2 regions of the Lactobacillus sp. WILCCON 0149 genome follow, and region 1 is predicted to be linked to the other one. Evidence: riboswitches for the same ligand, from Rfam matches in the RefSeq annotation. Region 1 holds a riboswitch; the other holds the start of a gene.
The links. A riboswitch is a leader RNA that binds a small molecule or an ion and turns the genes downstream of it on or off. The one in region 1 is predicted to bind FMN.

Region 1 (19,822 bases):
CAGATCGAGCAAGTCGAAGAAGTCAAGCCGGTCACGGTCAAGCCAAAAGAACTGGCCCTTGAGCGCTATTTTGACCAGCACTATCAGACCAAGCGCCTGGGCGACTTCCGGGTCAAAGAAAGGGGCACGGCCCTGGGCAAGCTGTTAGCTGTCCGCTACCAAGAAGACAAGCGGGGGCGGAAGATGGCGACTTTGATCTTGGCCGATTCTTCCGGCCGCTACAGGTGCTGGCTTTTTGCCGGGGAACTGGCAAATTTAAACTTGAATTTGCAGGTGGGTGACTATTACCTGCTCAAGTTAGAAGCTTTAGGCCAAAGAGAGAGCCTGGACTTTAAAATTTATGGCCTCAAGCAGGTCAATTTGCGCTGAAAATGACTTGACCAATTTGCTTTTTTGAAAAAAATCTGTCCTAGTGAAAAAAATAATAAACGCCAGGCTGGGATTTGTAAGCCCTAACAGGTCGAAATGAGAAATAAATCGAATTTAAACCAGATTTTACAAGACTTTATGCGGGAAAAATGTTATGATTTATGTGATGTGAGATATTACACAATTTAAATCATGATGAGGTGAATTCATGAAACGGATTGGTATTTTGACTAGTGGTGGCGACGCCCCTGGCATGAATGCAGCCGTAAGAGCCGTAACCAGAGTCGCGATCGCGAACGGTTTGGAAGTTTTCGGCATCAGATACGGTTTTGCAGGTTTGGTTGCGGGCGACATTTTCCCATTGGAAAGTGAAGACGTAGCCCACTTGATCAATGTTTCCGGTACCTTCCTCTACTCTGCGCGTTATCCTGAATTCGCAGAAGAAGAAGGGCAACTGGCTGGTATTGCTCAATTGAAGAAGCATGGCATCGATGCTGTCGTCGTTATCGGTGGGGATGGTTCCTACCACGGCGCCCTGCAATTGACTCGCCACGGCTTCAACTCAATTGGTCTGCCAGGCACGATCGACAACGACATCCCTTACACGGATGCCACGATCGGCTATGACACGGCCTGCATGACGGCAATGGACGCGATCGACAAGATCCGTGACACTGCTTCCAGTCACCACCGGGTCTTCATTGTTAACGTAATGGGCCGCAACTGCGGTGACATCGCCATGCGCGTCGGCGTAGCCTGCGGTGCGGACGCGATCGTCATTCCTGAAAGACCATATGATGTCGAAGAAATCGCCAACCGCTTGAAGCAAGCTCAGGAAAGCGGCAAGGACCACGGTTTGGTAGTCGTTGCCGAAGGCGTGATGACTGCTGACCAATTCATGGCTGAACTGAAGAAGTATGGTGACTTCGACGTTCGGGCCAACGTTTTGGGCCACATGCAGCGGGGCGGCACGCCAACTGTTTCTGACCGGGTGCTGGCTTCCAAGCTGGGCAGCGAAGCCGTTCACCTTCTTTTGGAAGGCAAGGGCGGCCTGGCTGTCGGTATTGAAAACGGCAAGGTTACTTCACACGACATCCTTGATTTATTTGATGAGTCTCACAAGGGTGACTATGACTTGTTAAAGCTCAACGCAGATTTATCAAGATAGTTGTTTTTATAGTTTTTGATTTAGGGAGATTTTTTCAAGATGAAAAAAACGAAGATTGTTAGTACTTTAGGACCAGCTTCAAACGATATTGAAACTATTACCAAGTTAGCCGAAGCAGGCGCAAACGTATTCCGTTTCAACTTCTCACACGGTGACCACGAAGAACACTTGGCAAGAATGAACATGGTTCGTGAAGTTGAAAAGAAGACTGGCAAGCTTTTGGGCATCGCTTTGGACACCAAGGGTGCCGAAATCAGAACCACTGACCAAGAAGGCGGCAAGTTCACTATCAACACTGGTGACGAAATCCGTATCTCAATGGACGCAAGCAAGGCCGGCAACAAGGACATGATCCACGTTACTTACCCAGGCCTGTTTGACGACACTCACGTTGGCGGCACTGTATTGATCGACGACGGTGCTGTTGGCTTGACTATCAAGGCCAAGGACGAAGAAAAGCGCGAATTGGTTTGTGAAGCTCAAAACACTGGTGTCATCGGCTCAAAGAAGGGTGTTAACGCTCCAGGTGTTGAAATCCGCCTCCCAGGGATTACTGAAAAGGACACTGACGACATCCGCTTTGGTTTGAAGCACGGTATTAACTTCATCTTTGCTTCATTTGTACGTAAGGCTCAAGACGTTCTTGACATCCGCGCACTTTGCGAAGAAGCTAACGCACCATACGTTAAGATCTTCCCAAAGATTGAATCACAAGAAGGTATCGACAACATCGACGAAATCTTGCAAGTTTCAGATGGTTTGATGGTTGCCCGTGGTGACATGGGTGTTGAAATCCCATTCATCAACGTGCCATTCGTACAAAAGACTTTGATCAAGAAGTGCAACGCTTTGGGCAAGCCAGTTATCACTGCTACTCAAATGCTGGACTCAATGCAAGAAAACCCACGTCCAACCCGTGCCGAAGTAACTGACGTTGCCAACGCCGTTCTTGACGGTACTGACGCAACCATGCTGTCAGGTGAATCAGCAAACGGTTTGTACCCAGTACAAGCAGTTCAAGCTATGCACGACATCGACGTTCGGACTGAAAAGCAAATGGACACCCGGAACACTCTGGCTCTGCAACGCTTTGAAGAATACAAGGGTTCAAACGTTACTGAAGCTATCGGTGAATCAGTTGTCCGGACTGCTCAAGAACTGGGCGTTAAGACTATCATCACTGCTACTAGCTCCGGCTACTCAGCTCGTATGATCTCCAAGTACCGTCCAGACGCAACCATCGTTGCCTTGACCTTCGACGAAAAGATCCAACACTCATTGGGTATCGTATGGGGCGTTGAACCAGTTTTGGCAAAGCAACCTTCAAACACTGACGAAATGTTCGAAGAAGCTGCCCGCGTAGCCAAGGAACACGGCTTTGTTAAGGATGGCGACCTGGTAATCATCGTTGCCGGCGTACCATTCGGCCAATCAGGTACTACTAACTTGATGAAGCTGCAAATCATCGGTAACCAACTTGCTCAAGGTTTGGGCGTAGGCACTGGCTCAGTTATCGGCAAGGCTGTTGTTGCTAACAGCGCTGAAGAAGCCAACGCTAAGGTTCACGAAGGTGACATCCTGGTAGCTAAGACTACTGACAAGGACTACATGCCAGCTATCAAGAAGGCCAGCGGTATGATCGTTGAAGCTTCTGGCTTGACCAGCCACGCAGCTGTTGTCGGCGTATCACTTGGCATTCCAGTTGTTGTCGGCGCTGCTGACGCAACTTCAAAGATCGCTGACGGCTCAACTTTGACTGTTGACGCTCGTCGCGGCGCAATTTACCAAGGTGAAGTTTCAAACCTGTAATCTAGGATTGCAAGTCTGACAACCACAGAAGAAAAGAGCTCAATCAAACGATTGAGCTCTTTTTCTTTGCTTGATTATTTCTTTTAAGCCGCCGCGTCGTCTTCACCCAAGATGATCTTTAAGGTGTCGTGAACGATCTTGTCCTTGGCCAGCTGGGCCTGGTCATCGTCTTGGTCGCGGAAGTCGTTGATCATTTCCGCGGCGATGCCTTGGTTTTTGATGACCCAGATTTTGTTGGCCATGATGGTGGCTTCCCGGACGTCGTGGGTAACAAGTACCGTGGTGATGCCTTCTTCCTTGCAGACCTGCAGGATAAGTTCTTGCATCTTGCTTCTGGTCAAGGCATCAAGGGCACCGAGTGGTTCATCCAAAAGCAGGAGCTGGGGAGAGGACAGGAGGGCTCTGGCCAAGGCTGCCCTTTGTCTCTGCCCCCCGGACAGGGTAGCCGGGTAGGCGTCAGCGTATTCTTCCAGCCCCACCCGGGCTAAAAGGCGCTTTGCCTTGTCCGGGTCATTGCCGGTCATGAGCAGGTTGCCCAGAACCGTCTTCCAGGGCAGCAGGCGGTCATCTTGGAACATGACCCGGGCTTGCTGGTTAAGGCCGGACAACTTTTGCCTATTCATGGTAATTTCCCCGCCTGTCGGCTCTTCCAGGCCAGCGATCAGGCGCAGGAGGGTGGACTTGCCGCCCCCACTCATCCCGACCAGGGCGATAAATTCGCCTTTAGAGATGCCTAAGTTGACGTTTTTCAAAATTTCCTTGCCGCCATATGACTGTTGCAGGTTGCTGATTTCGAGAAAAGGCATTTTTTAACCTCCTATTGGGCTGACCGGCTGTTTTGCCAGTCAAGCAAGATGACTTCAAAGTTGTGGGCGATAAAGTTGGACAGTTCCCCCAGCAAGGCATATAAGACGATGCAGAGGTAGATGGTGGTCACGTCCATGTATTGCTGGGCATTGGTTGACATGTAGCCGATGCCGGAGTCAGCTGAGACCGTTTCGGCTACGATCAAGGCTACCCACATGGTCCCTAGGGCGTAGCGGACCCCGATCAAGATGGTTGGCAAAGCACCAGGGAAAATGATGTCTTTGAACATCTGCCACTTGGAAAGCTGGTAGGCCTGGCCCATTTCCAAAAGGTCCGGGTCAATTGAGCTGATGCCATGGTAGGTATTGATGTACATTGGGAAGAGGCAAGCCAAGGAAATCAAGGTGATTTTTGACCCTTCATCGATTCCCATGATCAAGATAATGAGGGGAATAAGAGCCATATTAGGGATGGTTCTGAGCATTTGGATGCTGGTGTCAAAAGTCTGCCGGAAGACTTTTGAAGTTCCGGAACAAATTCCTAAGATAAAACCGGCTCCGCCCCCGATCAAAAAGCCCATGCTTGCCCGGTAGAGGCTGATACTGATGTTCTTTTGCAAGGTTCCGCTTTGCCAGTCCTTGACCGCGGTTGCCAGGACGGCAGATGGGGCCGGGAGAAATTCTGACTGGATCCATTTCAGCTGCACGCTGATCTGCCAGAAGCAGATGATGATGACGGGCAAGGCCCAGGGGAGCAGGTCCTTTTTCCAGTTAAAAGCTGCTTTCTTTTGCATGTTTGGCCTCTTTCTTACTTAATGCTGATGACGTACTTGCTGATCTTCGGGTCGGTCTTGATGACGCCGGCCTTGTAGAAGGTGTCAGCCATGGACTGGGATTCCTTGATAGCCGTTTGGGTGACGGCGCCGAAGTCGTATGATCGGCGGGAGATCATCTTTTTAACGACGGATTCCTTAAGCCCCAGGGCCTTGACCAGGATCTTGGTCAGCTTGGCTTGGTGTTTGTTGGCCCAAGTCATGTCTTGGCTGAGGTACTTGATCAAAAGCTGACTGACTGCCTGGTTCTTCTTGGCAAACTTTTGCGTTGACATGATGTAGCTGCGGTTGTTGTAAGAAACGTCTTCCCCGGTGTAAAGAAGGGTTGACCCGCTGGCTTCCAGCTGGGAGGTAGTTGGGTCCCAGGCCACGATGGCGCTGACCTTGCCCTTGGAGTAGGCAATAGAAGCTGCGCTGGTTTCCAGGTTGACCAACTGAACATCGCTGGTCTTTAAGCCGTACTTGGACAAAAGGGCCCGGATAAAGTATTCAGAAGCCGTGGACTTGGTGTAGGCAATCTTTTTGCCCTTTAAGTCAGCAATCGTCTTGATGCCGGATGACTTTTTGACCAAAAGGCCGGTCCCCTTGGCCTTGGTCCCGCCAGTGGCGATGTAGGCCAGTTTGCTGCCAGCCGCCAGAGCCGTAACCGGCGGAGTGTCCCCGCAGCGGGCGTAGTCGATTGAGCCTGAGGCCAGGGCCTGGACTTCTTCAGCCCCGGAGGAGAATTCCTTGAAGACCACATTGTAGCCTTGCTTCTTCATCTTTTTCTTTAAAGCCCCGCGGGCTTTGGAAATGGCGATTTCGTCACCGGACAGGTAGCCGATCTTGATCGTGGTCAATTTCGCGCTGGAAGATTTGTTGAGCCCGACTTGGGAATAAATGACCACGCTGGCCCAGAGGGCCAGCAAGACGGCGAGGAAAATTTTTCTGGCTAAGTGCTTGTGCTTTTTCATAAAAAACTAGGCTCCTTTTCTTTCTAGCTCTGCCAGTTCCGCGGCAAGTTCCGGCCGCTTGATCTTCCCGGTTGGGTTAAGCGGGAACTGGTCAACGAAAAAGATTTTGCTTGGGCGGCGGTAGGCGGCCAGGTTCTTTTGGCAGTAGCGGGAAATTTCTTCCCGGGCTTCTTCACTTGAAACGCCGGCCTTTGAATCTAAAACGATGGCGGCAGTGACCGCTTCACCGTAAAGCTCATCTGGAGTTGGAACAACGGCGACGGCTTTGACGAAAGTCAGTTCAGAGATGACGTTTTCGACGATGATTGGGCTGACTTTTTCGCCGCCCCGGTTGATCAAGTGCTTGATTCGCCCGTCCAGCCAAAGGTAGCCGTCTTGGTCAAAGTAGCCCAGGTCCCCGGTATGGAACCAGCCATTTTGGAAGTCCTTTTGGCTGCCGGACAGGTAATGAGTAATGACGTGGTCGCCTTTGATGCAGATCTCGCCTTTAATTCCTTTTTCCTTGCTATATTCGTGGTATTTGCCATCGGCAAAAATTGCCATGTCAGTGTGATAAGGCTTGCCCGATGACCCGATCTTGATGGCATCAAGCGGGTTCAAAGTGCACTGCGAGCATGATTCGGTCATCCCGTAGCCTTCTAGGATCGGCACATGGTAAGTTTCAATGAACTGCTTGTGCCGGGAAACAGGCAGCATGGCGCTGGCGCAGCGGATAAAGCGGAGGCGGTTTTGCGGATGCTCTTTATAGGCGGCCAAGGCTTTTTCGTTCTTGAGCAGAATCATGACAATGGTTGGCACGACTGAGGACCAGGAGGCGTCAGCTTCTTCAACCCAGTTCCAGAAGCGGCTGGCCGAGAATTTCGGCGCGATGGCGATTCGTCCTCCAGCCAAAAGGCTGCTGGTTGTCAGAATCATCTGGGCGTTCATATGAAACATGGGCATGACGACCAAAACCGTGTCGTCCGCGGTTAAGCGGTGGCTGTCCTTGTCATATTGGGCAGCGTTTCTCATCATGGCATGGGTCAAGCCGACCTGCTTAGGCTTGCCGGTGGTGCCGGAAGTGTTTAAGATCAAGCCAAGGGAGTCTTCGCTCGGCAGGCAAGACCGGCCGGCTGGCAGGTCTGTTTTATAAAAGAAGGCAAGATCCGGCTTGGTCTTTAAATTCAAGATCTGTTTTGCAAAAGCTGGCAAGTTGATTTCTGCCGCCAGCTCAGCGTCAAGCAAGAGGGCCGGGTAGTCCAGGTCGCTTAAAAGGCGGAGGATTTCCGGGGCCGGAGTTGAAGCTGAGACGGGGTGGGGGGTGATCCCCATCCGCCACATGGCCTGGTTGATGGGAATATAGACTGGGCTGTTGGCCAGGCAGAGCAGGACCCGGTCGCCAGCGGCCAAGTTCACAGTCTTAAAAGCTTCTTTTAACAAGGCCACGTCATCTTCGATGTCCTGGCCGGTAAACCATAAGTGCCGGCTGAGGTCCATTAGGATTTCCCTGTTTTGGTTCTGGGCGATTTTTTCTTGCAAGTCATCAGTTAAGCGTGTCATGAGATTTCTCCCTTCTTAAAAAGTGCCAGCAGCTTGCGGCCGTTTGGCCGGCCGATCAAGCGGCCGAATGGCGGAGTCAGGTATAAAAAGTCGGCGATCAGCCAGGAGATGGCCAGGCAGACCGCGTAGCCAAGTGGGAATAAGGCTAGCAAGACCCACTGGTTCAGCTGAACCAGGCTCAACAGCCAGGCCAGGAAGGTGATTGAAATTGAGTGGACCAGGTAAACGCCAAAGGAAATGGCGCTAGACCGGTCAACCCAGCTGACAAAGGCCGGTTTGGTCTGTTGCCACTGGTCTCTTTTCTCTGCATAGAGCAGGCAGAGGGTGAAGATGGTGGCGATCATGCAGACCGCGTAGATCATTAAGTATGGCTGGTGAATCAAGTTGGCTGAGTGCTGGCTGAGCTGCAGAACCTGGACGTTGAACTGGTAAAGGACCAGGGTTCCGGCCGCGGCAAGCGCGGTTGTTATGAAGACCAGCTTCTTTTTCCGCAAAAGCCACTTGGTTAAAGCTTCGTAGTTGATCCAGGCCCAGCCGCCTAAAATGAAGTAGAACTGGTAGAACAGAATGTTGTTGCCGTAGTACTTGAAGAGGTAGGGCCAGGAATCATGATTAACCTGCGGGTAGTAGTACTTGGCCCAGATGACCAGGCAAAGCTGGAGTGCCGCGCTGAGCGCCAGGAGCAGGTTGAGCTGCTTTTTAAATAATGCAAAAAGCTTGAGCACCAGCGGGAAGATCAAGTAGAGCTGGAACATCAAGAAGATGTAGTAAAAGTAGAACTGGTTGCCTTTGCTGATAGCTTCCAGCCAGCCGGTCAGCCACTTGTTCCAGCTGAAAGAGCCGCTGGTCAGCAAGAGGAAGGCTAAAAAGAGGCCGTTCCAGAAGAGGTAGGGAATACCGCTGCCGATATAGCGTTTTTTCCAAAAAGTCGGCCAGTTCTGCTTTTCCGGCTTGCCCCAGTAGCCTAAAAAGAGAACTAGGCCGGTGATGAACATAAAGCCAAAGCGAGGAAAGTGCAAAATCAAGTGAGTTGATACTAAAAAGCGGCCGGCAGGGGTCGCCCTGTTGCCTAGTGCCTCTGCAAAAGTGCTGGCCACGTGGTTGAGCACGACGCCAAACATAAAGAAGCAGCGCATCAGGTCAACTTCGTAAAGGTGTTTTTTCTTAGACATGTAAGCCTCCTTATTTATTGCTTACCTAGATTAATTAAAGAACTTGGCCAAAACTTGCTTTAAAATAGAAAAAACTATGCGTGAATTGAAAAAAATCAGCGACTGGGCAGAAAAACTATTGCTATTTGCTTTATTTTCTTTCTTTGTTCCCGTATACTAGCATTAGAATTATGTAAAGTTGGAGGCAGAACATGCTTGGAGAAATCCGGACCGGTAAAATTACTGACAGCAACGCTGAAGCCTATTTCGTGCAGATTGACGGCTTAACGTTCAAATTGAAGAAAGAAGAAATCACCCAGGAAGAGCCGCCCAAAATTGGCGGCGAAATCACGGGCTTTATTTATGATAATCAAAAACATGAACGGGAAATGACCCAGTTCTTGCCCTTTGCTCAGGCTGACCAATACGGCTGGGCTACGGTTACCAGGGTTCAGCGGGGCCTGGGGGTCTTTTTGGACATCGGCTTGCCTGATAAGGATATAGTTATGTCACTGGACGACCTGCCGCTTGACCCGGCCCGCTGGCCGCAAAAAGACGACCGCCTTTTGGTAAGGCTGGAAACTGATGACAAGGACCGGATCTGGGCCAAGGCAGCTGACGAAAATGTCTTTGACCAGATCGCCGTCCGCTTCCCAAATAACCTGGTCAACAAGAACCTGCTTGCCCGGGTTTACTCCAGCAAGTCCCTGGGCTGCTTTGTCTTGACCAATGACTACTATTTGGGCTTCATCCACGAATCCCAAATGCAGCAGCCGCTGCGGCTTGGCGAAGAGGTCAAGGCCCGGGTGATCGGGGTCAGCCAGTACGGCCGCTTAAACATGAGCGTTTTGCCCCGGGCTTTTGAAGAAATTGACGATGACGCGGCCATGATCATGATGTCTTTGCGCCGTAAAGCTGATAAGACCCTGCCCTTTAGTGACAAGAGTGATGCCCAGGCAATTAAGGATTACTTTGGCATCTCTAAGTCAGCCTTCAAGCGGGCCTTAGGCAACTTGATCAAGCGGGGGCTGGTCAGCCAGGACAAGGAAGCCGGCACGATCAAGTTGGTCAAGGATGAGGCGGATGAATAAGCTCGCTGAACAGATTGACGATTACCTGCGCTACAGCCAGATTGAACGGGGACTCAGCCCGAATACGATCGCGGCCTACCAGCAGGATTTACAGGAATTTTTAGCTTACGTCAGAGAAGAGCAGATGACAGACTGGCCGCTGGAAGCCGTGGAAATTGATGCTTTTTTGGCTAAAGAGCGGGACTTGGGCAAGGCCAACAGCTCTATCAGCAGGCTGGTGTCGACCTTGCGCCGCTTTTACCAGTGGCTGGTCCGCCAGCAGCTGATTGCCCTAGACCCCATGAGCCAGATCGATGCTCCCAAGCGGGAGAAGCGGATGCCCCTGGCTTTGACTGAGGCAGAAGTAAACCGGCTTTTAGAGCAGCCAGATGTAACAACGGATTTGGGCCTGCGGGACCGGGCACTTTTGGAACTGCTTTACGCGACGGGGATGCGGGTCAGCGAAGCAGTTAACTTAAAACTGGCCGACGTCCATGCCGACTTGCAATTGATCAAGGTTTTGGGCAAAGGAAGCAAGGAACGCTTGATTCCGGTAAGTGACCTGGCTTTGGACTGGATCAAGCGCTACCTGCCCGTCAGAGACCAGCAGCTGCTAAAAGCCGGCAAGAGCAGTGACTGCCTGTTTTTAAACAGCCGGGGCGGGCAATTGACCCGGCAGGCCGTCTGGCAGAAAATCAAGAAGTACTGCCAGCAGGCGGGGATAGCTAAAGACGTGACCCCGCACACCCTCCGCCACAGCTTCGCGACCCATTTGCTGGAACATGGGGCGGATTTGCGGGTAGTCCAGGAAATCCTGGGCCATACCGACATTTCAACGACCCAGATCTATACCAATCTGACCCAGAAGCATATCCTGGACGTTTACCAAAAGACCCATCCCCGGATTTAGAGGTGATTATATGCTAGTACCATATAAAAAAGATTATGAAAAAGTTGCCATGGGCCTCTTGTCCTATCTGCCAGATTTCAAGAACCTGCAGAATTTGAAGGAAGAAATGCAGCTGTATGCTGAAGATCCGGCCCACCAGCTCTACCTTTACCGGGACGAGGACCAGAATATCGTCGGCCTGGCTGGCTGCGAGGCCGGGGCCGGCTGCCTGGTCTTGCGCTATTTATCACTGGCGCCGGGCTTCCGCGATGATGAACATTTTTCAAAAATCATGCGGGAACTGGCCCAGGAAGCTGGCAAGCAGAAAGTTATGACGGTCCCGGAATATACCTATTTAATGAAGTACTTGAACAATGATGAATGAAGGCATGACCATTGAGCTGCCGAATTTTGAAGGCCCCCTGGACCTTTTGCTCCACCTGATTCGGTCGCAGGAATTAGACATCTATGACATCCCGATTGCCCGGATTACCCAGCAGTACCTGGACTATCTGCAGCAGATGCAGAAGCTGAACCTGCAGCTGGCAGGGGAATATTTCGTAATGGCGGCAACCTTGCTTAGGATCAAGTCCCAGTATCTGTTGCCGAAAAACGACTTCGTTGAAACAGAAGAAGAATTTACTGACCCCCGGGAGGAACTGGTTGAGCAATTGGTTCAGTATTCCGTCTTCAAAAAGATTTCAGCCTACTTTAAGGTCAGAAATGATGAAGTGCCGGTCCTGGCCGCCAAAGAGCCCAGCGTGGCTGAAGGAGCCAAGGTTCAGCCTTTGCCATTAGGGCAAATCAGCCAGCAGGATTTGACAGCCAGCTTTATTTTGGCCATGCGCCGTTTTAAGAAAAGAAATGACCATGCCCAGGTTACCTTGACCGGCCGGCCAATCCAGGAAATGATTGCCTGGCTGAAGGAAGTTTTAGCGAAAAATGGCCGGGCCAGCTTTTTTGCCTTGACTGACCAGGTGGAAAACCTGGCGGACTTGGTTGGCCTCTTTTTGGCCATTTTGGAACTGGCCAAGGACCAGTACTTGAAAGTTAGGCAAAAGCGCCGCTTCGGCGACTTGGAAATAGAAAGAAGCAAGCATGACGAGTAAAATAGCCCAGCTGGAAGCCCTCCTTTATGTGGCTGGCGACAGCGGGATCAAGAAAGAGCAGCTGCGGGACTTGCTGCAGGTAGCAGACCCGGAAATAGAGCGCCTGGCTAAAAGACTGCAGGAAAAATTAGTCAGCGATCCCGACAGCGGCCTGCAGCTTTTGGAAATCAACGACGAATACAAGCTGACGACCAGCGGGGAGGTCAGCGACCTGGTGGAAGCATATTTCAACAAGGACCTGACCAAGAACATCAGCCAGTCAGCCTTGGAAATTCTGGCGATCGTAGCCTACCGGCAGCCAATTACCAGAATTGAGATCGACGAAATCCGGGGGGTTAATTCCTCTGGTGCCCTGCAAACCCTTGTCTGGCGAGGGCTGGTCAAAGCCCAGGGAGTCAAGGACGCCCCGGGCCACCCCAAGCTGTACGTGACGACCGATTACTTCCTCCAGTACTTTGGCTACAAGTCCCTGGCGGATCTGCCGGTAATTGAGAATTTTGAAGACAGCAGCTTTGATGCCGACGGCCAGGTAGACCTGTTTGCCGAGAACGGCACGGCTGATGAAGCATTGCAAAAGATGGAGGATTTATAATGGCGCAAGAACGTTTGCAAAAAGTGATCGCCCAGGCGGGGATCGCTTCCAGAAGAGAAGCAGAAAGAATGATCCTGGCCGGCCGGGTCAGGGTCGACGGGCAAGTAGTGACCAAGCTGGGAACCAAGGTCAGCTCAATTGAACAAGTAGTTGTTGACAACCAGCCGATCGAAAGGGAAAGCCACCACACTTATCTTTTTTATAAGCCGCGCGGCGTGATTTCCGCGGTGAAGGACGACAAGGGCCGCAAGACCGTGGCTGACTACTTTAGCGACCTGCCATACCGGCTCTACCCAGTTGGCCGCTTGGACTATGACACTTCAGGCCTGCTTTTGATGACCAACGACGGGGAACTGGCCAACCTGCTCATGCACCCGAGAAACGAAGTCGACAAGGTCTACGTGGCTAAGATCAAGGGCATTTTGCAGCCAGATGAAATCAGGGCCTTGAAGAAGGGGGTCCAGATTGGCCGCTACAAGACCAAGCCGGCCCAGGTCAAGGTTTTGAAGACCAATCCCCGGGCCCAGACCCAGATCGTCCAGCTGACGATCCACGAAGGCCACTACCACCAGGTCAAGGAAATGTTTAAAGCTGTTAACCACCTGGTTGACAAATTGTCCAGAGAGCGGTATGCTTTTCTTGACTTGCAAGGCCTTACATCCGGACAGTACCGGGAATTAAACCACAAAGAGGTTGACAGGCTCAAGCAGGTGGATTAGAATATAGTTGTAAAGTTAAATAATACAAGTTGTCTTCGGGGCAGGGTGAAAATCCCGACCGGCGGTGCAAGTCCGCGAGCCATGCAAATGGTTGAATGCTGTAAAGCTACCGATAGTTATAGTCTAGATGGAAGAAGGCAGACGCTGGAATAATAAGCATGCTTACTAAGAAAGGTCTGTTGCTCTTCAAGGCAACGGACTTTTTTAATGGAGGTATGTTAATATGGAAGCTGCTAACAAACGGACAGCTAAATCAGTCAGCAACTGGCTCGCTTATGCCATGATCGGGGCTATTGCCTTCGTGGTGATGAAGTTTGAATTCCCGGTTATGCCAGGCGTCAGCTTTTTGAAGATGGACTTCTCCGACGTCATCGTGGTCATCACTACCTTTATCTTCGGCATTGGCGGCGGGGTGGCCGTGGCCGCGATCAAGTGCCTTTTGTCCTTGATCTTTGCCGGTTTTGCCCTGCCGTCATTGGTCGGTGAACTGGCTGCCTTTTTGGCCTCAATGGCCTTTGCCCTGCCATTTTACTTCCTGGCTGGATCAGTCAAGGAAGAGGACAGAAAGAGCCTGAAGGGTTACCTGCTGCCAGCCTTGGGCCTGCTTTTAGGAGTCTTGTCTTTGACGGTGGTCATGGCTTTGACCAACCAGTTCCTGCTTACTCCGGTTTACGCCTACACTTCAGTGCCGCAGGCAGCGGGGATGCACATGAACTACGCTCAGCTGCTTACTTTTACTGAACAGACTTACCTGGGCAAGATGCTGCACATTCCAAGCATGTCCAGCTACATTATGGGCATCATCGTTCCATTCAACTTGATCAAGGGGGCCATCAACTCAGTTGTGGTCTACATCCTTTTTGAATCAGTCTTAAAGACCATCAAGCCATTCGTGATCAAGCACTTCAGCGTTTCCAGCAAGTACTAATTTGAAAATACAAGTGAATCTTTTGATGAGGCTTTCCTTAGGGAAAGTCTTTTCTTTTCGATTAGGCAGGTGATTTATGGTAGAATGAAAGCTTAAAGGGGGAAGCTAGATGGATCAAAATGCCCAAAAGCCCTTGTCACGTCTGGCCCGCCAGCAAGCGGTCAGAGAAGAGCGCAAGAACAAGCAGGCGCCGTGGTGGACGGCCCTCTTGATCGTGGTTATGATAGCCCTGGCGGTTTTGCCGCTAGTTACCAGTCAAAGCAGCGATTATGCCGTCCCGCAAACTAGGAAAGAGCAGACCAAGCCCAAGCGGGCTGCCAAACAGTCCAGCAAGAAGAAGGCTACTCCAGAGGTCAAGACTTACGTGGTCAAGTCTGGCGACAGTTGGGCCGCGATCGCCCAGAAGTACGGCATAAGCGCTGAAGAGCTGGCTGAGCAGAATGGTCTTGATACCAGCTCAACCCTGGCGGTTGGTCAGAAACTGAAGATCAAGCAAGCCAAATAGCTGAATTTATTGGAAAGGATTGAAGCGATGTGAGTCGCTTCATTTTGATGTTATGCAAGTAGCAATTGATGGACCTGCTTCAGCAGGTAAGAGCACGGTGGCCAAGATCGTGGCCAATAAGCTGTCATTCGTTTATATTGACACGGGTGCGATGTACCGGGCATGTACTTTTATTGCCCGCAAGCACGGCCTGGATTACGGGGATGAGGCCGGGATCTTAAAGGCGATCGACGAAGATGGCATTGTTTTAGAGCCAGGTGAAAAGGGCCAGAAGGTTCTGGTAGCCGGTGAAGACGTGTCTTTGGAAATCCGGACTCCGGAAATCACGGCCAATGTCTCCCAGGTATCAGCCCTGCCAGGGGTCAGAAGCAAGATGGTTGACCTGCAAAGAAAACTCGCTGGGTCAACCAATGTGATCATGGATGGCCGCGATATCGGGACCACGGTCTTACCTAAGGCTGAAGTCAAAATCTTCTTAGTTGCCAGTGCCCGGTCCAGAGCGGAAAGACGGCTTTTGGACTGGCAGCAGAAGGGGATTGAGGCCAAGCAGACGGTTGAAGAAATCGAAGCTGACATTGCCAAGCGGGACTACCTTGACTCCCACCGTGAAGTTTCACCTTTGAAGAAGGCAGCGGATGCAATCGAAATCGATTCAACTAATTTAACGATTGACCAGGTTGTTGACGCTATCTTGGCCGAAATTGCTAAAAAAACAAATACCAGCAAGTAAAGTCAAAAAAAGTCTGGTAAAATAGTAGCAAATTCATCTATTTTTCGGTAAAATAGAGAACGAATAAACAGGGAGGCATTTTGTATTTATGTCAGAAAACAATCAATTTTTAGATGCTCTTGCTCAAATGCAAGAAGTTAAGGTGGGCGACATCGTTGACGTTAACGTTTTGAGCGTTGAAGATGGCCAAATTAACGTTGGTGTTCAAGGCGCCGGCGTTGAAGGTGTAATCACTCGCCGTGATTTCACCAACGACCGTAGTGTCAACTTGCGTGACGAAGTTAAGCCAGGTGATACCTTCAAGGCTTACGTAGTTCGTCGTGCAGGCGGTGACAAGGAAAACGGTGAATTTTTCTTCTCAGTAACCCGCGTTAAGGAACGCGAAGCTTACGACAAGCTGCAAAAGGACTTCGAAGAAGGCAAGACTATCGAAGGTAAGGTTACTTCATCAGTTCGCGGTGGTTTGCTCGTTGATGTCGGCACCCGCGGCTTCTTGCCAGCAAGCTTGATCTCAAACCGTTTCGTTTCAGACCTTAAGCCATACATCGGCAAGACCATCAAGGTTAAGATTACTGAAATCGACCCGGCTAAGAACCGTCTGATCCTTTCCCACAAGGAATTGATCGAAGAAGAACGCGAACAAGCCTTTGAAAACGTTGCTTCACAACTGGTTGTCGGCGACGTAGTTGAAGGCCGGGTATCACGTTTGACCAACTTTGGTGCATTCGTTGATATCGGCGGCGTTGACGGTTTGGTACACATCTCCGAAATTTCATACAAGCACGTTGACAAGCCAAGCGACGTCTTGAAGGTTGGCCAAGATGTTAAGGTTAAGGTTATTGGCATCGACAATGACCGTCACCGTATCTCCCTGTCAATCAAGCAAACTGAACCATCTCCATTCGAACAAGCAACTTCAAGCTTGAACGAAGGCGATGTAATCGAAGGCGAAGTTAAGTCTTTGACCAACTTCGGTGCCTTTGTTGAAGTTGCTGACGGCATCCAAGGCTTGGTACACGTTTCAGAAATTTCCAACAAGCACGTTGACAAGCCAAGCGATGTCCTGACTGTAGGTCAAAAGGTCAAGGTTAAGGTTCTTAACATTGACCCAAGTGAAAGAAGAATCTCCCTGTCAATTAAGCAAGCTGATCCAGAGAACGCTTCTTCATCAAACGACAGACCTCGCGCACGTCGTTCATCAAACAACGACGCAGTTGCTCGCAAGTACATGAACAACGACGACAACGGCTTCTCACTTGGTGACATGATCGGTGACCAACTTAAGAACCGTTAATCAGCACTAAAAAGACCGACCGCTGGTCGGTCTTTTTGTTTGACAAGAATCAATAGAAAGCAAAAGAGGTGAAAAGATGCCATTACCAATTGTTGCCATCGTAGGGCAACCAAACGTAGGCAAGTCAACCCTGTTCAACCGGATCATCAATGAGCGGGTGGCGATCGTGGAAGACCGGCCAGGCGTGACCCGGGACCGGAACTATGCCCGGGCCAGCTGGATGGGCCACCAGTTCAGCATTATCGATACCGGAGGCATTACCTGGGAAGACAGCACGATTGACGAAGAAATCCGGGCCCAGGCAGAAATTGCCATTGAAGAGGCTGACGTTATCGTCATGCTGGCTGACGCCAGCCAGGGCGTGACCAGCCTGGATGAGCGGATTGCCCACCTGCTCTACCGGGCCGACAAGCCAGTTCTTTTGGCTGTCAACAAGGCCGACAACCCTGAGCAGCGGACTGATATCTATGACTTCTACAGTCTGGGCTTAGGTGACCCGATTCCTGTTTCCGGAGCGCACGGCACCGGGATCGGTGACCTTTTGGACGAAGTAGTCAAGAACTTCCCAGCTGATGCCGAAAAGACAGAAGAAGGGGTTATCTCCTTCAGCGTGATCGGCCGGCCAAACGTGGGCAAGTCATCCATCGTCAACCGCCTCTTGGGCGAGGAACGGGTGATTGTGGCCAACGAAGAAGGGACTACCCGTGACGCCATCGACACGCCGTTCGTCAAGGACGGGACCAAGTTCCGGGTCGTTGACACGGCCGGGATCAGACGGCGGGGCAAGGTCTACGAAAAGACTGAAAAGTACTCTGTCATGCGGGCCATGAGTGCTATGGAGCGTTCAGATGTGGCTATCCTGGTTTTGGACGCAAGCACCGGTATCAGAGAGCAGGACAAGCACGTGGCCGGCTACGCCCATGAAGCGGGCTTGGGGATGATTATCGCCGTTAACAAGTGGGACCTGCCAAAGAAGGACTCTTCATCCGGCAAGGACTTTGAAGCGGTGATTAGGGAAGAATTCTCTTACCTGGACTATGCCCCAATTGTCTTTGTCTCAGCCAAGACCGGCAAGAACATCGACCAATTGCCGAAGATGGTTAAGGAAGTCTACGAGAACAAGAACCAGCGGATCCAGTCCAGCGTCTTAAACGACCTGCTGCTGGAAGCCAGCCGTTTGGTGCCTGCCCCAATGGTCAAGGGCAAGCGGCTCCGGGTCTACTACATGACCCAGGTCAAGACCAATCCGCCGACCTTCGTCGTTTTCTGCAACGATCCGGAACTGATGCACTTCTCCTACCAGCGCTTCTTGATCAACCAGCTGCGGGAGAATTTCGACTTCACCGGGACTCCGATCAAGATCTTGCCGCGCAAGCGGAAGTAAGACCCGGCTTTTCTTTTTCAATTTGTGACATTCTCTTGAAAAAGTGCTAAGCCGCGGGCTAAAAGCCTTGTAGGGACAACGTTCTTGTGATATTTTAGAGAACAGGGAATTAATTGAATGCAGCAAGCGCTCAGTGTCCCTCATTTCTGCAAGAGAAATGAAGTGATTAGACGCGAGTCTAATTTATAGGAGGTGAATTCCACATGGCAAATAAGGCAGAATTAGTTTCAGAAGTAGCTGCTAAGACTAAGTTGACTAAGAAGGACGTTTCAGAAGCTGTTGACGCAGTTTTCGAAGCTATCCAAGAAGACTTGGCTAAGGGCGAAAAGGTGCAACTGATCGGCTTCGGCACTTTCGAAGTTCGTGACCGTGCAGCTCGCAAGGGCCGCAACCCACAAACCGGTGCTGAAATCGAAATTCCAGCAAGCAAGGTTCCTGCATTTAAGCCAGGTAAGGCTCTTAAGGACGCTGTTAAGTAATTGACGCGCTTTAAAATAAAGAAACGCCGGGTTTTCCTGGCGTTTTTTGTTTGGGCAAAAAAACTTTTTTAGCTGACTAGTTACGGTACAATAGTAAGCAGAAAGTGAGGACAAAGATGACATATTCTGAACAATTGTTGGACGCAATTCAAGGCCACCGCTTCAGCGAGAGCCGTGCCCTTCTAAAGCAGGCCCTGGAAAACGATGATCCGGAGATTCTGGCGTCTCTGGCGGAAAATTTGACTGACCTGGGCTTTACCGATCTGGCCAAGGAAGTCTACCGCAGCTTGATCGCGGAATTTCCAGATGAAGACCTCTTCAAGGTCTACCTGGCGGAAATCCTCCTCAATGACGGGGCGGAGGACGACGGTTTGACCCTGCTTTACAATGTGCCGGCTGATTCAGATGCCTATCTGGAAAGCCTCCTGGTCCAGGCTGACTACTACCAAAGTGAGGGCTTGATCGAAACGGCCCGGGCCAAGATGGAGCAGGCAAGAAAGCTGGCTCCGGATGAAGACGCCATTACTTTTGGCTTGGCGGAACTGGACTACATGAGCGACTTAAACGACCAGGCCCTGCCTCTTTACCAGGACTTGCGGCAAAGACAAACCATGTTTGGGGAAGTCAACCTCAACCAGCGGGTCTTCCAGACCCTGGCCAAATTGGGCCGGTATGAAGAAGCGGCAGCTTTTATCAATGACCATAAGGAAGACCTCCTGGATATCGACGCCAAGTACCAGGCTGGGGTGATCATGGAAGAAGCAGGCCAATTTGACAAGGCGGTTGCCTTCCTTGACGATGTCATCAAGCAAAGTCCTGACTACGTCAACGCTTATCCTTTCCTGGCCAAGGCCTACCAGGAAGAAGATAACCCGGAAGAAGCCCTCTTTGCCGCTCAGACGGGCCTGGGCTACAATGAGCTGGATGAAGAGCTTTACCAGATCGGGGCCCAGGCAGCCGCTAAATTAGGCAAGACAGAGGATGCTGAAGACCTCTTGAAGCGGGGGCTTTCGGTCAACCCGGATAATTCCAGCCTCCGGCTGCTCCTAAGCGACCTCTACCTGGCCCAGGGGCGGGCAGAAGACTCCCTGGTCTTGTTTACCTCCTTGGCTGACAGCGACCTGGAGCCCCAGGCCCACTGGAACATGGCCCGGTCCTACCAGGAAATGGAAAAATATGACCAGGCCCTGCAGGAATACCTTTTGGCCTACCAGAGCCTGCAAGGCAGTCCTGACTTTTTGCGGGGGATGATTTCCTTTGCCCAGGAGAGCGCCCAAGGCGATCTGGCCCGGCAGCTTCTGGAAAAATACTTGAAGCTTGTGCCAGATGACCAGGAAATGCAGGAACTTTACGAACAGCTGAGAAATTAGAATTTTGGATAATGACCAGGGATTGCTGGTCATTTTTCTTTTTTAATATTTTCTAGCCTTTTAGCGGTAAGGAGAGAAAAGCGGTAAAATAAAAAGACAGACCATTGAACATTTTGGAGGTATGA
Region 2 (9,239 bases), on a different contig from region 1:
TTGCAGGACCAGGGGCATGATACTTATGACGCCAACCTGCTTTTGGGCTTTGCTCCAGATGAGCGAAAGTATGACGTGGCCGCCAGAATGATCAAGGATTTGGGGATCAAGCGGGTTAAGCTTTTGACGAACAATCCAGACAAGATCAAGCAATTGGAAGAGGCCGGGGTGGAAATTACAGACCGCCTGCCCCTGGAAGTGGCGGCGACGGATGAGGACCGCAGATATCTGGAAACCAAGCGGGACCGCTTCAAGCACATGTTAGTCAGTTTATAGTGAGGGAAAAAGATGGCAGTAATTCAAGGCGATTTTATGCAGGTACACGGCAAGGTAGCGATCGTGGTGTCCCGCTTCAACGAGCTGGTAACCAAGAGCCTGGCGACCGGCGCGGCAGAGACTTTGCTTAAGTTTGGGATCAAGAAAGAAGATATTGACACTTACTGGGTGCCGGGGGCTTTTGAAATTGGCTTCACGGCAAAAAAGCTGGTCGATTCCGGCAAGTATGACGGGATCATGACTTTGGGGGCGGTGATCAAGGGCGAAACCGACCACTACGCGATGATCATCAACAACGTAACCAGCGCGGTCATGGAGTTGAACCTGGCTGGCAAGGTGCCGGTAACTTTTGGCATGCTGACGACGGAGAATATCGACCAGGCCTTGCAAAGATCAGGCCTAAAGGTTGGCAACGAGGGGAGCGCGACTGCCCAGAGCCTGCTGGAAATGATGAGCCTGCAGGAAAAAATCGGCTAAACCCCAAAACTTGCAAGCGCTTAACTTTTGTGCTATTATCCTAAGTAGAGAAAGTACTTTCGAATATCGTAACGAACCTTAAAGAAAGGGCGTATGCGAATGACAGAAAAGATGGTTGATGAATGAGCCTCCTGAAAGGGCGTATTTGTCAGTTTGCTGTCAGCAAGCTCAAGGCTAAGGCAGCAGCCGCATTTTAGCGGGAAAGCCTTCCGCGCAAGGGTGTTCTGTTTGTACACGGCGGCTGGGCCGATCAAGAATGACGGCTTGCCAGGCAGTTTGTAATAAAATTGAATATTATTGGCATAAGGGGCTTCGCGTTAGTGTTGAGACGCGGGGCCCTTTTCCTGTTTTAGAAGAAAAATAAAAAGTTTTGACTTTTTTCCCCAGGAAAAAAGGCGGTAATCCGAACTATGTTTTCTAAGAAAGATAATTTTTCCTCGAAAGCAAAAACAAAAGCACAACCAGATTCAATTGCTTTTATTACAACTCTGCCGGCTGTACCTACTATAACCCGGATGAAAAGGTTGATTTGACCTTTCAAAAATAACGAGTATACTAATATTTGTTGCCGCGGCGAAGAAGGAATTCGCCGGAGACACGAAAAAGAAAATATCGAAAGCTTGTTGACAAGAATCAAACAAGCGAGTAAGATATAAAACGTTGCGTCACTTGACGCAAGTTGGTACTTTGAAAACTGAACAAAGTTTCGCAGTGTGCGGGTCAAACATTGTTTGATCCAAACAAATAAGCGAAGTCAATTCGCAAGCAAATAATCTGGAGCAGATTAAAAAGGCTCAATTTTCAAATTGAGAGTTTGATCCTGGCTCAGGACGAACGCTGGCGGCGTGCCTAATACATGCAAGTCGAGCGAGCTGAATTCAAAGATTCCTTCGGGATGAATTGTTGGACGCTAGCGGCGGATGGGTGAGTAACACGTGGGCAATCTGCCCTAAAGACTGGGATACCACTTGGAAACAGGTGCTAATACCGGATAACAACATGAATCGCATGATTCAAGTTTGAAAGGCGGCGCAAGCTGTCACTTTAGGATGAGCCCGCGGCGCATTAGCTAGTTGGTGGGGTAAAGGCCTACCAAGGCAATGATGCGTAGCCGAGTTGAGAGACTGATCGGCCACATTGGGACTGAGACACGGCCCAAACTCCTACGGGAGGCAGCAGTAGGGAATCTTCCACAATGGACGCAAGTCTGATGGAGCAACGCCGCGTGAGTGAAGAAGGTTTTCGGATCGTAAAGCTCTGTTGTTGGTGAAGAAGGATAGAGGCAGTAACTGGTCTTTATTTGACGGTAATCAACCAGAAAGTCACGGCTAACTACGTGCCAGCAGCCGCGGTAATACGTAGGTGGCAAGCGTTGTCCGGATTTATTGGGCGTAAAGCGAGCGCAGGCGGAATGATAAGTCTGATGTGAAAGCCCACGGCTCAACCGTGGAACTGCATCGGAAACTGTCATTCTTGAGTGCAGAAGAGGAGAGTGGAACTCCATGTGTAGCGGTGGAATGCGTAGATATATGGAAGAACACCAGTGGCGAAGGCGGCTCTCTGGTCTGCAACTGACGCTGAGGCTCGAAAGCATGGGTAGCGAACAGGATTAGATACCCTGGTAGTCCATGCCGTAAACGATGAGCGCTAGGTGTTGGGGACTTTCCGGTTCTCAGTGCCGCAGCAAACGCATTAAGCGCTCCGCCTGGGGAGTACGACCGCAAGGTTGAAACTCAAAGGAATTGACGGGGGCCCGCACAAGCGGTGGAGCATGTGGTTTAATTCGAAGCAACGCGAAGAACCTTACCAGGTCTTGACATCCTGCGCTACACCTAGAGATAGGTGGTTCTCTTCGGAGACGCAGAGACAGGTGGTGCATGGCTGTCGTCAGCTCGTGTCGTGAGATGTTGGGTTAAGTCCCGCAACGAGCGCAACCCTTGTCTTTAGTTGCCATCATTAAGTTGGGCACTCTAAAGAGACTGCCGGTGACAAACCGGAGGAAGGTGGGGATGACGTCAAGTCATCATGCCCCTTATGACCTGGGCTACACACGTGCTACAATGGGCAGTACAACGAGAAGCGAACCTGTGAAGGCAAGCGGATCTCTTAAAGCTGTTCTCAGTTCGGACTGCAGGCTGCAACTCGCCTGCACGAAGCTGGAATCGCTAGTAATCGCGGATCAGCACGCCGCGGTGAATACGTTCCCGGGCCTTGTACACACCGCCCGTCACACCATGGAAGTCTGCAATGCCCAAAGTCGGTGGGATAACCTTTTAGGAGTCAGCCGCCTAAGGCAGGGCAGATGACTGGGGTGAAGTCGTAACAAGGTAGCCGTAGGAGAACCTGCGGCTGGATCACCTCCTTTCTAAGGAAAGACACACAATCAGAGAGTGGGAACACTAATAGACGATTGTGAGTTACGGAAGCACACTGCAAAGAAACTTTGTTCAGTTTTGAGAGTATCAACTCTCACTTGTACGTTGAAAACTGAATATCTTAATTCCAAGAAAAAACCGAGAATCATTGAGATCAATGAAAACATTGCAAAGCGACCGAGAGAGTTCGAAAGAACTGACTTGCAAGGTCAAGTGAAGAAGGGCGCACGGTGAATGCCTTGGCACTGGAAGCCGATGAAGGACGCGACTAACCGCGAAAGTCTTCGGGGAGCCGTAAGTAGGCTTTGATCCGGAGGTCTCCGAATGGGGGAACCCAGCATGTGCAGACATGCTATTCTTGTGTGAATACATAGCACAAGAAAGGAACACGCAGTGAACTGAAACATCTAAGTAGCTGCAGGAAGAGAAAGAAATATCGATTTCCCAAGTAGCGGCGAGCGAACAGGAAAGAGCCCAAACCGGCAGATTTATCTGCCGGGGTTGTAGGACTGAGACGTGGCACTTCAGAGGATAGCAGAAGCGTTTGGGAAGACGCGCCAGAGAGGGTGAGAGCCCCGTAAGCGAAATCCAAAGAAGGCCTATCAGTATCCTGAGTAGGGCGGGACACGTGAAATCCCGTTTGAATCCGCGAGGACCATCTCGCAAGGCTAAATACTAACCAGTGACCGATAGTGAACCAGTACCGTGAGGGAAAGGTGAAAAGAACCCCGGGAGGGGAGTGAAAGAGAACCTGAAACCGTGTGCCTACAAGTAGTCAAAGCCCGTTAACGGGTAATGGCGTGCCTTTTGTAGAATGAACCGGCGAGTTGCGTTAGTCAGCAAGGTTAAGTCAGAAAAGACGGAGCCGCAGCGAAAGCGAGTCTGAAGAGGGCGAGCAGTTGGCTGACGCAGACCCGAAACCAAGTGACCTACCCATGACCAGGTTGAAGGCGCGGTAAAACGCGCTGGAGGACCGAACCCACGTAAGTTGAAAATTGCGGGGATGAGTTGTGGGTAGCGGTGAAATTCCAAACGAACTTGGAGATAGCTGGTTCTCTCCGAAATAGCTTTAGGGCTAGCCTCGCAAAGAGGATGCTGGAGGTAGAGCTCTGTTTGGACTAGGGGCCCGTCAAGGGTTACTGAATTCAGATAAACTGCGAATTCCAGACATTTATGTGCGGGAGTCAGACTGCGAGTGATAAGATCCGTAGTCGAAAGGGAAACAGCCCAGATCACCAGTTAAGGTCCCAAAATTCATGCTAAGTGGAAAAGGATGTGGAGTTGCGCAGACAACTAGGACGTTGGCTCAGAAGCAGCCATCATTCAAAGAGTGCGTAATAGCTCACTAGTCGAGTGACGCCGCGCCGAAAATTTACCGGGGCTAAGCATGATACCGAAACTGTGGATGTGCATTATGCACGTGGTAGGAGAGCGTTCTAGCGGCGGTGAAGCATGACCGAGAGGACATGTGGAGCTTCTAGAAGTGAGAATGCCGGTATGAGTAACGAAAGACAGGTGAGAATCCTGTCCGCCGCAAGACTAAGGTTTCCTGGGGCAGGCTCGTCCGCCCAGGGTAAGTCGGGACCTAAGGCGAGGCCGAGAGGCGTAGTCGATGGACAACAGGTTGAGATTCCTGTACTGCACCGAATCGTTATGAGCGATGGAGGGACGCAGGAGGCTAGCAGCGCGTGGTGCTGGATACCACGTTCAAGCGTCAAGTCTGAGAGCGAGTCAAATGCTTGCTTTCATAAGGACAAGGCGTGATGAGGAGCGAAGTTAAAGTAGCGAAGGCTGCGACGTCACACTGCCGAGAAAAGCTTCTAGCCAGAGACGGTGCACCCGTACCGCAAACCGACACAGGTAGTCGAGGAGAGTATCCTCAGGTGAGCGAGAGAACTCTCGTTAAGGAACTCGGCAAAATGGCCCCGTAACTTCGGGAGAAGGGGCGCTGGTCGCAAGATCAGCCGCAGTGAAAAGGCCCAAGCAACTGTTTATCAAAAACACAGGCATCTGCAAAATCGTAAGATGAAGTATAGGTGCTGACACCTGCCCGGTGCTGGAAGGTTAAGAGGAGAGCTTAGCGCAAGCGAAGGTTTGAATTGAAGCCCCAGTAAACGGCGGCCGTAACTATAACGGTCCTAAGGTAGCGAAATTCCTTGTCGGGTAAGTTCCGACCTGCACGAAAGGTGTAATGATTTGGGCACTGTCTCAACGAGAGACTCGGTGAAATTATAATACCCGTGAAGATGCGGGTTACCCGCGACAGGACGGAAAGACCCCATGGAGCTTTACTGCAGTTTAATATTGGGTATCTGTCAAGCATGTACAGGATAGGTAGGAGCCGGAGAAGATAGGACGCCAGTCTTATCTGAGGCGCTGTTGGGATACTACCCTTGCTTGACGGATGCTCTAACTCAGGTCTGTGATCCAGGCCGAGGACAGTGTTTGACGGGCAGTTTGACTGGGGCGGTCGCCTCCTAAAGTGTAACGGAGGCGCCCAAAGGTTCCCTCAGAATGGTTGGAAATCATTCGCAGAGTGTAAAGGTAAAAGGGAGCTTGACTGCGAGAGAGACAACTCGAGCAGGTACGAAAGTAGGGCTTAGTGATCTGGTGGTACCGCATGGAAGGGCCATCACTCAACGGATAAAAGCTACCCTGGGGATAACAGGCTTATCTCCCCCAAGAGTTCACATCGACGGGGAGGTTTGGCACCTCGATGTCGGCTCGTCGCATCCTGGGGCTGAAGTCGGTCCCAAGGGTTGGGCTGTTCGCCCATTAAAGCGGCACGCGAGCTGGGTTCAGAACGTCGTGAGACAGTTCGGTCCCTATCCGTCGTGGGCGCAGGAAATTTGAGAGGAGCTGTCCTTAGTACGAGAGGACCGGGATGGACGCACCGCTGGTGTACCAGTTGTCTTGCCAAAGGCATCGCTGGGTAGCTATGTGCGGACGGGATAAGCGCTGAAAGCATCTAAGTGCGAAGCCCCCCTCAAGATGAGATTTCCCATTTCTTCAAGAAAGTAAGACACCTCAGAGACGATGAGGTAGATAGGCCGGGAGTGGAAGAAGCGTGAGCTTTGGAGCGGACCGGTACTAATCAGTCGAGGACTTGACCAAAAGAGCGAAGCAATGAAGGTTTTGACTTGGAAGAGATATTCAGTTTTGAGCGTGCAAGCTCAAAGAGAGTGCGGTGGCAATGGCAAGAAGGATACACCTGTTCCCATGCCGAACACAGCAGTTAAGCTTCTTAACGCCGAAAGTAGTTGGTGGGAAACTGCCTGCGAGGATAGGAAGCTGCCGCGCTCAACATTCCGCCTTAGCTCAGTTGGTAGAGCGCTTGACTGTTAATCAGGATGTCGTCAGTTCGAGTCTGACAGGCGGAGTACCGGGAAGTGGCTCAGTTTGGTAGAGCACCTGGTTTGGGACCAGGGGGTCGCAGGTTCAAATCCTGTCTTCCCGATCTCGCATTAAGCGAACATGCGGAAGTAGTTCAGTGGTAGAACATCACCTTGCCATGGTGGGGGTCGCGGGTTCGAATCCCGTCTTCCGCTTAACGCAGCAGCGTTAGCAAACAGAATATTCCAGCGCACCCATAGCGCAACTGGATAGAGTGTCTGACTACGAATCAGAAGGTTGTAGGTTCAAGTCCTACTGGGTGCATCGGAGGATTAGCTCAGCTGGGAGAGCATCTGCCTTACAAGCAGAGGGTCACAGGTTCGAGCCCTGTATCCTCCATATGGTCCATTGGAGCAGTGGTCTATCTCGCCTCCCTGTCACGGAGGAGATCGCGGGTTCAAATCCCGCATGGACCGTAATTAAAGCAGCGACTTAGGTCGTTGCTTTTTTCGTTTCTATTGCTTTTTAACAGATGCTGGGTTAAATTTAGTCTAAAACGTAAGCTTTCTATTTTGGGTGTATTTTAAAATGAACGATGATCTCAGCATGATTTACGATATTTTGAATGAAATAGCGCTGTACTTAAAAGATGATACCGATAATCCAGTATCTATGTCGTTGGTTTTGCACAATTACGGCATACATGATGGAGCTGCTAAAGGAAAAGCAATTCTTGCTACGGCTAAAGTTCTTAATTCTGCTGAAAATACTGCAGATTTGACGCTAATGGACTTCCAAAGAGCATTTAACGCGGAAGTCTCTGATAAATTCAGTACTGAGCCAGGTGAAGGACAGGATGTCCTATATATATTAAAGTGGTTGAGTCTTCATCAAATGCCTGATTTGTATCCAATAGTGATGAATCTGGCTGATTAGATAAAAAATATCGTTTTCTGCTTGACAGTGCTTACACATGAAGGTAAGATAAAAAATGTGAATTGAATAATGTTCTTCGGGGCAGGGTGAAATTCCCGACCGGCGGTAAAGTCCGCGACCCGCTATATGCGGCTGAATCCCAATTGAGGGTACCGATAGTTAAAGTCTAGATGGGAGACAGAACGATACAATTTTTGCCATGTCGTATCGCTTATTTGGCGATGCTACTATTTAATTTTGATATCGATCATTAGGCCTCGAGGATTTCCTCGGGGCTTTTTTCGTGCAATGAAAGGAGTGATTGGATGGCATCAGATGAAGATTACATGCGTCTGGCGATTGCCGTGGCCCGCAAGGCTGGCAATGCCACCTGGCGCAACCCAAGAGTCGGCAGCTGCCTGGTCAAGGACGGCAAAGTCCTGGCGACTGGCTTCCACCACCGTTACGGCGGCTTCCATGCTGAACGTGATACCATCTCCAAATTGACTCCGGAACAATTATCCAATTCCACTATTTACGTGACTTTAGAGCCTTGCTGCCACTATGGCAAGCAGCCGCCCTGCACCCAGCTGATTATTGATAGCGGGATCAAACGGGTGGTGGTCGGGGAGACCGATCCCCACTCTCTTGTTACGGGCAAGGGTATCGCTGCTTTAAAGCAGGCAGGTCTTGAAGTAAGCACTGGTCTTTTAGCAAAAGAAGCAAGTCAGCTGAATGACCACTACAACTACTTTTACCAAACAGGTCTGCCTTACGTGACTTTGAAGCAGGCCGTGACCCTGGACCACATGCTGGCTAAAAAGGGTGAGCGGACCGCGATTACTGGGGCTGAGGCCTGGACCCGGGTTCACCAGGAACGGGCTGGTTACCAGGCTGTCTTGATTGGGTCAGAAACGGCGATCATCGACGATCCTCTGCTTTTGACCAGCGAGGACCTGGTTCACCCGCCAGTCAGAGTTGTGCTGGACCGGCGGGGCCGGCTGCTTGATCACTTGGATTTGCGTTTATTTTCTGATAAACGAGCTGAGACCTGGATTTTGACGGAAAATCCGGCTTTCTTGGAGCAGGCTTTTCCAGAGCATGTCAGAATTTTTGCCCTGCCGGATGGAAAAATCTCGACCAGCATCAAAATTCTGGCTGACCAAGGTGTGCAGAGCATTTACGCTGAAGGCGGCGCTCAGCTGCAAGAGAGTCTGCTGGCTGCGGGCCTGGTCAATGACGTGATCAGCTATGTCGCTCCCCGCTTTTTGGGCCAGGGGACTGAAGCAGCTGTTCCGGCTGAAGCTCTGGACTTAAAGGATGTCCAAACTGAGCAAGTCGGCAACGATGTAAGAATCTACGGGAGGATCAAGGATGTTTAGTGGTTTGGTAAGCGGCAAGGCCCGGATTCAGCGCCTGGAGCAGGAAGGCAAGACGATCGTTTTAACGGTCAAGACGGTCCCGGAAAAGCTGGCTGGGGTAAAAATTGGCGACTCAATCGCCGTCAACGGCTGCTGCCTGACGGTGGAGGCTTTTTCAAAAGACAGCTTTACGGTAACCATGATGCCGCAGACTTTTGACAAGACGACTTTCAAAAATCTGCAGGCGGGCGACCAAGTGAACATGGAGCGCAGCGTCCCGGTAGGTGGCCGCTTTGAAGGGCATATCGTAAGCGGGCACGTTGATGAAACGGTTGCTGTAACAGGAATTCGGCAAAACGAGAATGCCTTAGAACTCCGCTTTTTCCTGCCGGACCGCTTGAAAAAGCAGATCGTCCCGCAAGGGTCAGTCGCGATTAACGGGACCAGCCTGACGGTGATGAACACTGGCGATGACTGGTTCTCAGTTGGCTTGATCCCCCAC

Region 2: it holds a riboswitch for FMN, as region 1 does, so the genes downstream of both, ribD (bifunctional diaminohydroxyphosphoribosylaminopyrimidine deaminase/5-amino-6-(5-phosphoribosylamino)uracil reductase RibD) here and ACYVUV_RS06740 (ECF transporter S component) in region 1, are expected to answer to the same signal.

The regions. Positions count from the first base shown of each region.
Region 1 covers NZ_JBUBHO010000001.1:1,461,456-1,481,277, reverse strand. The annotation lists gene dnaE (DNA polymerase III subunit alpha) at 1-369, shown strand, start outside; gene pfkA (6-phosphofructokinase) at 578-1,537, shown strand; gene pyk (pyruvate kinase) at 1,577-3,346, shown strand; partial or broken gene ACYVUV_RS06795 (ATP-binding cassette domain-containing protein) at 3,690-4,044, opposite strand; gene ACYVUV_RS06790 (ABC transporter permease subunit) at 4,164-4,946, opposite strand; gene ACYVUV_RS06785 (aliphatic sulfonate ABC transporter substrate-binding protein) at 4,961-5,938, opposite strand; gene ACYVUV_RS06780 (AMP-binding protein) at 5,945-7,477, opposite strand; gene ACYVUV_RS06775 (acyltransferase) at 7,474-8,649, opposite strand; gene ACYVUV_RS06770 (CvfB family protein) at 8,841-9,719, shown strand; gene xerD (site-specific tyrosine recombinase XerD) at 9,712-10,608, shown strand; gene ACYVUV_RS06760 (reductase) at 10,619-10,972, shown strand; gene ACYVUV_RS06755 (segregation and condensation protein A) at 10,962-11,696, shown strand; gene scpB (SMC-Scp complex subunit ScpB) at 11,686-12,288, shown strand; gene ACYVUV_RS06745 (pseudouridine synthase) at 12,288-13,007, shown strand; FMN riboswitch at 13,035-13,150, shown strand; gene ACYVUV_RS06740 (ECF transporter S component) at 13,231-13,935, shown strand; gene ACYVUV_RS06735 (LysM peptidoglycan-binding domain-containing protein) at 14,045-14,440, shown strand; gene cmk ((d)CMP kinase) at 14,493-15,170, shown strand; gene rpsA (30S ribosomal protein S1) at 15,259-16,464, shown strand; gene der (ribosome biogenesis GTPase Der) at 16,541-17,848, shown strand; gene ACYVUV_RS06715 (HU family DNA-binding protein) at 18,052-18,327, shown strand; gene ACYVUV_RS06710 (tetratricopeptide repeat protein) at 18,444-19,697, shown strand.
Region 2 covers NZ_JBUBHO010000010.1:931-10,169, forward strand. The annotation lists gene ribB (3,4-dihydroxy-2-butanone-4-phosphate synthase) at 1-276, shown strand, start outside; gene ribH (6,7-dimethyl-8-ribityllumazine synthase) at 289-753, shown strand; rRNA gene ACYVUV_RS11950 (16S ribosomal RNA) at 1,556-3,118, shown strand; rRNA gene ACYVUV_RS11955 (23S ribosomal RNA) at 3,336-6,242, shown strand; rRNA gene rrf (5S ribosomal RNA) at 6,312-6,428, shown strand; tRNA gene ACYVUV_RS11965 (tRNA-Asn) at 6,436-6,508, shown strand; tRNA gene ACYVUV_RS11970 (tRNA-Pro) at 6,512-6,585, shown strand; tRNA gene ACYVUV_RS11975 (tRNA-Gly) at 6,605-6,676, shown strand; tRNA gene ACYVUV_RS11980 (tRNA-Arg) at 6,712-6,785, shown strand; tRNA gene ACYVUV_RS11985 (tRNA-Val) at 6,788-6,860, shown strand; tRNA gene ACYVUV_RS11990 (tRNA-Asp) at 6,864-6,937, shown strand; gene ACYVUV_RS11995 (hypothetical protein) at 7,050-7,397, shown strand; FMN riboswitch at 7,466-7,584, shown strand; gene ribD (bifunctional diaminohydroxyphosphoribosylaminopyrimidine deaminase/5-amino-6-(5-phosphoribosylamino)uracil reductase RibD) at 7,703-8,758, shown strand; partial or broken gene ACYVUV_RS12005 (riboflavin synthase) at 8,751-9,239, shown strand, end outside.